3 regions of the Pantoea sp. X-Soil-YNGN-844 genome follow, and region 2 is predicted to be linked to each of the others. Evidence: predicted binding sites of a transcription regulator. Region 2 holds the regulator's gene; each other region holds the start of a gene.
What was found. The regulator PurR, encoded in region 2, represses purine synthesis genes. The targets are predictions, from matches to a motif close to CANGCAAACGTTTGCNTG.
Positions count from the first base shown of each region.

Region 1: purM (phosphoribosylformylglycinamidine cyclo-ligase) is a predicted target of PurR. The motif match lies at 947-964, and genes of this name have one in related genera.
Region 3: rbsD (D-ribose pyranase) is a predicted target of PurR. The motif match lies at 955-972, and genes of this name have one in related genera.

Region 1 is NZ_AP036007.1:3,015,053-3,017,320, reverse strand. It holds gene purM (phosphoribosylformylglycinamidine cyclo-ligase) at 1-883, opposite strand, end outside; gene upp (uracil phosphoribosyltransferase) at 1,113-1,739, shown strand; gene uraA (uracil permease) at 1,885-2,268, shown strand, end outside.
Region 2 is NZ_AP036007.1:1,824,043-1,826,310, reverse strand. It holds gene AC6I8C_RS08480 (C40 family peptidase) at 1-352, shown strand, start outside; gene cydH (cytochrome bd-I oxidase subunit CydH) at 399-488, opposite strand; gene purR (HTH-type transcriptional repressor PurR) at 770-1,795, shown strand; gene punR (DNA-binding transcriptional activator PunR) at 1,792-2,268, opposite strand, start outside.
Region 3 is NZ_AP036007.1:4,008,284-4,010,551, reverse strand. It holds gene qseB (quorum sensing response regulator transcription factor QseB) at 1-232, opposite strand, end outside; gene AC6I8C_RS18690 (YgiW/YdeI family stress tolerance OB fold protein) at 395-802, shown strand; gene rbsD (D-ribose pyranase) at 985-1,404, shown strand; gene rbsA (ribose ABC transporter ATP-binding protein RbsA) at 1,412-2,268, shown strand, end outside.

The DNA.
Region 1 (2,268 bases), 1.2 Mb from region 2:
ACATCTCGAAACGGCTGACGTTGCCCGCCTGCTGTAACCAGCTGAAGACCGCCGGCCACTGCCAGCTCTTCTCGTCGATGACAGCCTGGGTGTTTTCGGGCAGGACGCGCGGGATATTTTCCCAGAAGCCGCCGCCGGTCAGGTGCGCGATAGCGTGCACATCGACCTGCTCAATCAGGCTCAGGATATTTTTCACGTAGATGCGGGTCGGTTCCAGCAGATGATCGGCCAGCGGTTTACCTTCCAGCTGTTCAGCCAGCGGATCGGTATTGCTGACTTCCAGAATCTTACGCACCAGCGAATAGCCGTTGGAGTGTGGGCCGCTGGAGCCGAGGGCGATCAGTACGTCGCCATCCTGCACCTTGCTGCCGTCGATAATTTCTGACTTTTCCACCACGCCGACACAGAAACCGGCCACGTCGTAATCTTCGCCGTGATACATGCCTGGCATCTCAGCGGTTTCACCGCCCACCAGCGCACAACCTGACTGCAGACACCCTTCGGCGATGCCGGTGATCACCGCAGAGGCGGTATCCACATCCAGTTTGCCGGTGGCGTAGTAGTCGAGGAAGAAGAGCGGCTCGGCGCCCTGAACCACCAGGTCATTGACGCACATCGCGACCAGGTCAACACCAATGGCATCGTGACGTTTGAGATCCATCGCCAGACGCAGCTTGGTGCCCACGCCATCGGTGCCGGAGACCAGCACGGGTTCACGGTATTTTTGCGGCAGCGCGCAAAGCGCACCAAAACCGCCCAGTCCACCCATCACTTCCGGGCGACGCGTCTTTTTCACTACGCCTTTAATACGGTCAACCAGAGCGTTACCAGCATCAATATCAACACCGGCGTCTTTGTAACTGAGAGAGGTTTTGTCGGTCACTGCGAGGTCCCCACGCGAGTTGCGGTTGGTGGTTTAAAATAAAGCGCGGCAATTCTATCAGTGCAGGCAAACGTTTGCGAGTCCGGCATTGCGCATCGGGCGATTTTCATTAATCCTTTATTTGTCCCGGTAAAACCCACGGCTTTGCGCAAGAGCAGGTGGCGCAGCGTGCAAAAGGCGGTATAATCCCGCGATTTTTTTTAGCTCAACTCATTCCGGGAGAACACCAATGAAGATCGTGGAAGTCAGACACCCGCTGGTCAAACATAAACTGGGCCTGATGCGTGAGCATGATATCAGTACAAAGCGTTTTCGCGAGCTGGCCTCTGAAGTGGGCAGCCTGCTGACCTACGAAGCGACCGCCGATCTGGAAACAGAGCGCGTGACCATTGAGGGCTGGAATGGCCCGGTAGAGATCGATCAGATCAAAGGCAAAAAAATCACGGTGGTCCCGATTCTGCGTGCCGGCCTGGGCATGATGGAAGGGGTGCTCGAACACGTTCCCAGCGCCCGTATCAGCGTGGTGGGTGTTTACCGTGATGAAGAGACGCTGGAGCCGGTTCCCTATTTCCAGAAGCTGGTCTCTAACATCGAAGAGCGCCTGGCGCTGGTGGTCGACCCGATGCTGGCGACCGGTGGTTCGATGATTGCCACCATCGACCTGCTGAAGAAAGCGGGCTGCACCAGCATCAAAGTGCTGGTTCTGGTTGCCGCGCCAGAGGGGATTGCCGCGCTGGAGAAAGCGCATCCTGACGTCGAGCTTTACACCGCGTCAGTGGATCAGGGACTGAACGAAAAGGGTTACATCATTCCCGGGCTCGGCGATGCCGGGGACAAGATTTTCGGAACCAAATAAATCGCACAGCCGACCAGAGAGTCGGCTTTTTTTTGACAAAAATAATGCCCTGAACGGATTCGCTCTGTCGCAAGGCGCACCGGCTTGCCTGCTGCTGTGCCAGAGGCGCGAACCCACGGGGATACAAAACATAAGGGGATAAATGATGACTCGTCGCGCCATTGGCGTCAGTGAACGGCCGCCGTTACTGCAAACCATTCCACTCAGCCTGCAACACCTGTTTGCCATGTTTGGTGCCACGGTACTGGTACCGATTCTGTTCCACATCAACCCGGCGACGGTGCTGTTGTTTAACGGCGTCGGCACACTGATTTATCTCTTTATCTGTAAAGGCAAAATCCCCGCCTATCTCGGTTCCAGTTTTGCCTTTATCTCGCCGGTGCTGCTGTTACTGCCACTGGGTTACGAGGTCGCGCTGGGCGGATTTATCCTGTGCGGCGTGCTGTTCTGTATCGTGGCGCTGATTGTGAAACGCGCGGGCACCGGCTGGCTCGACGTGATGTTCCCCCCGGCGGCCATGGGCGCGATT
Region 2 (2,268 bases):
CTATCAGTGGGGCGGCACTTCTCCACATACAGGTTTCGATTGCAGCGGTCTGGTCTGGTATGCCTATAAAGACCTGGTGAAGTTTAAGATCCCGCGTACCGCTAATGAAATGTATCACCTGCGAGACGCCGCGCCGATCAAGCGTGAGTCGCTGGAGAAAGGCGATCTGGTCTTCTTCCGTATTAATGGCCGCGGCACGGCAGACCACGTCGGCGTTTACCTGGGCGATGGCAAGTTTATTCAGTCGCCGCGTACCGGCAAAGATATTCAGATCAGTGCATTAGGGGAAGATTACTGGCAGCGCCACTATATTGGTGCCCGTCGGGTGATGACGCCGAAAACCATTCGCTGAGCAGCAGTATAGTCCGAAAGAAGCCGGGATAATCCCGGCTTTTTTATTAGTGCAGAATGGCAGTAAAACTAAAGGCCACAATCATCAGCAGACAGCCGATAGTGGTCATCAAAGCCAGTTTCAAATCGGTACTCATTGCTTGCTCCTTAGTCACACACTTTGCAGGGATATGGCATTTTCCCACAGGGTCCGGTAAAAATCTCGTTTTATCCGTTCAGCCTTGTTAGAATCCCGCCTTTGTTGCGCAACGCGCGCATCCCTGATTCCGTTTGCGCATCTTTTCAGGCGTTTTTTCTCCGCCAGTCGCCTGTTTACCGGCCAGAAAAGCCGCATTTTTGCGGAAAAAACCCTGAGCAGACGCAAACGTTTAACATTACGCTTATCATAGAGTTAGGTAAGCACTGGAGTCCGATTTTCATGGCAACAATTAAAGATGTGGCGAAACGCGCTGGCGTCTCAACGACCACCGTTTCGCACGTCATCAATAAAACACGCTTTGTCGCTGAAGAGACACGCGAGGCGGTCTGGCAGGCAATTAAGGAACTGCACTACTCGCCAAGTGCGGTGGCGCGCAGCCTGAAAGTAAACCACACCAAAACGTTGGGCCTGCTTGCCACCTCCAGCGAAGCGCCCTATTTCGCTGAAATTATTGAAGCGGTTGAAAACCACTGTTTTGATAAAGGCTATACGCTGATTCTGGGTAATGCGCATAACGACCTGCAAAAACAGCGCGCCTACCTCAGCATGATGGCGCAGAAGCGCGTCGATGGCCTGCTGGTGATGTGCTCTGAGTATCCGGACGATCTGCTGCAGATGCTGGAAGAGAACCGCAATATCCCGATGGTGGTGATGGACTGGGGTGAATCGCGCGCCGACTTTACCGATACGGTTCTCGATAACGCCTTCCAGGGCGGCTATCTGGCGGGACGTTATCTGATTGAACGCGGACACCGTGATATTGGTGCTATCCCCGGTCAGATGGAGCGTAACACCGGCGGCGGACGCCATGCCGGTTTCCTGAAGGCACTGGAAGAAGCGGGTATTCAGCCGCGTGCCGAGTGGATTGTACAGGGTGACTTTGAGCCGGAATCGGGCTATCAGGCGATGCAGCAGATCCTGTCGCAGAAGCAGCGTCCGACGGCGGTGTTCTGTGGCGGTGACATCATGGCGATGGGCGCGATTTGCGCCGCCGACGAGATGGGTTTGCGCGTCCCACAGGATATTTCGGTGATCGGCTATGACAATGTGCGCAACGCCCGTTATTTCGCACCGGCCCTGACCACAGTGCATCAGCCTAAAGCCCAGTTGGGTGAGAAAGCGCTGGAAATGCTTCTGGACCGCATTACCAGTAAGCGCGAAGTGTCACAAACGATTGAGGTCCATCCCACGCTGATTGAGCGCCGTTCCGTGGCCGATGGCCCGTTCCGCGACTATCGCCGTTAATGCTCGCTTAACCACTCCTGATTAAGAGTTTGCGCATCACCCAGATAGCTGAGCAACCAGCCTGTCGCCGGTGATGCGCGATCCTCAGCCCAGCTGACGCAACAGGGGCTATCCGGAAATGCCACCGGCAGCGTCAGTTCGACCAGCTCGCCGCTGTCGAGCAGTGGTCTGGCCAGATGACCCGGCACCATCGCCACACATAAGCCTGCCTGCACGCATTCCAGTCCGGTTTGCCACTCCGGCACCACCAGCCTGCGCTGGTTATCCAGCGTCCATGTCATACGACGCGGCAGTGCGCGTGATGTATCTTCCAGCACCAGTGACGGCCAGCTACGCAGCGTATCATCATCGATCTGGCTCGCCTGCGTCAGAGGATGCTCGGGCGCGACCACGCAACGCCAGTTGAGCATACCCATATCGCGAAATGCAAACCGTCCGCCTACCGGAATCGCCTGAGTGGCCCCAATCGCAAC
Region 3 (2,268 bases), 2.2 Mb from region 2:
GTATCAGGACCGGCACATCGTTGCCCTGCTGCCGCCACTGCCGCAGGATATCGAGTCCATCCCGCTCAGGCAGAGAAAGGTCCAGGATCACCGCATCCCATGGCGCGGCCTCCAGCGCGTTACAGCCCGACTCACCAGACGTAAACCAGTCAACGCTGAAGCCCAGTTTACTCAGCCCCGCTTTGATACCGTCGCCAATTAAGCGATCGTCTTCAATCAGTAAAATACGCATCACGTCTCCCTGTTCCGATAGCGTTTTATACGAAGCAACTTCCTCACTGTACAGCTGATTTCGGCGAAAATGGCTTATTTTTCACGCTTAAGAAGCTGTTAAGAACTCTGTGGTCAACTGGGCGAATTCAAACCGAAAACACCACTGAGAAAGGGGTACACCATGAAAAAGCACGCTGCAATTCTGGCCGTCGTTATGCTGGCTTCCGCCCCGGTTTTCGCTGCACAGCAGGGCGGATTTGTTGATCCCAGTGCGCCAGCCGCACAGACGCCGTCAGCATCCGGTCAGGGCGGCTTCAGTGCCGATCACACCAGTGTGGTGACCGTGAAGCAGGCTGAAGAGATGAAAGATGACAGCTGGATCACCGTACGCGGCAAGCTGGAAAAACAGATCGGCAAGGAAGATTATCTGTTCCGTGATCAGACCGGCACCATGAAGGTCGAAATCGACCACAAGCACTGGAACGGCCAGACCATCACGCCCAAAGATAACGTTGAGCTGACGGGTGAACTGGATAAAGATTTCAACAGCATTGAGATGGACGTTAAACAGGTTAAGAAACAGCCTTAATCCCTTTCTGCCGGGCCGCATTCGCGGCCCTTTTTTCGTTCCCTTCCTCGCCTTAATGCAAATTTCCTCCCGCGTGAGCGAAACGTTTCGATAGCGATCACAGATTTCTTCTTTGCCGGTTGAGTTGATGGCGGCTTTTCATACACTCCAGACAGCGAAACGTTTCGCTGTGGAGTGAAAAGATGAAAAAAGGTCGCTTGTTAAACGCTGAACTCTCACATGTGATTGCCCGCCTGGGACACACGGATACGCTGACGATTGCCGATGCTGGCTTGCCGATTCCGGCAGGACCGCAGCGCATCGACTTAGCGCTCACGCCGGGTACGCCCGATTTTATGCAGGTGGTGAATGCTGTCGCACTGGAGATGCAGGTAGAGAGCGCCCTGATCGCGGAGGAGATTAAGCAGCATAATCCGCACCTTCATAGCGCGCTTGTCGCCGTGCTCGAAGCCTTGCAACAGCACCAGGGGAATCGCATCACCATCAGCTACACCAGTCATGAACAATTCAAACAACAAACGCAGCGTAGTCAGGCAGTCATTCGCAGCGGAGAGTGCTCTCCGTTTGCGAATGTCATCCTCAGCGCCGGTGTGACCTTCTGAGGCCGCTATGCAACCTTTACTGCAACTCGACGGCATTGAAAAATCCTTTCCGGGCGTAAAAGCCCTGAAGGGGGCGTCGCTGAATGTCCGTGCAGGACGCGTGATGGCGCTGGTGGGCGAGAACGGCGCCGGCAAGTCCACCATGATGAAAGTGCTGACCGGGATCTATCAATATGATGCCGGTACATTGCGCTGGCTCGGCAAAGAGACCCGTTTCAGTGGACCGAAAGCGTCTCAGGAAGCGGGTATTGGCATCATCCATCAGGAGCTGAACCTGATCCCTCAGTTAACCGTGGCGGAGAATATATTTCTCGGTCGCGAATATGTGGGGCGTTTTGGCCGTATCCAGTGGCCGCGTATGTATGCCGAAGCCGATGCGCTGCTCAAAAGGCTCAATCTGCGCTTCAACAGCCACAAGCTGGTGGGCGATTTGTCGATTGGCGATCAGCAGATGGTTGAAATCGCCAAAGTGCTGAGCTTTGAGTCGCAGGTCATCATCATGGATGAGCCGACCGATGCGCTGACGGATACCGAAACGCTGTCGCTGTTCCGGGTGATCAACGAACTGAAAGCGCAGGGCTGCGGCATCGTCTATATCTCGCATCGCATGAAAGAGATCTTTGAGATCTGCGATGACGTCACGGTATTCCGCGACGGTCAGTTTATTGCTGAACGTCCGGTCAGCGAGCTGACCGAAGAGAGCCTGATCGAGATGATGGTCGGGCGCAAGCTGGAAGATCAATATCCGCATCTAGATCAGGCGCCAGGGGATGTGCGGCTCAAAGTGGAGAACGTCAGCGGGCCGGGCGTGGAGAACGTCAGCTTCAGTCTGCGCAAAGGTGAAATCCTTGGCATCTCGGGTCT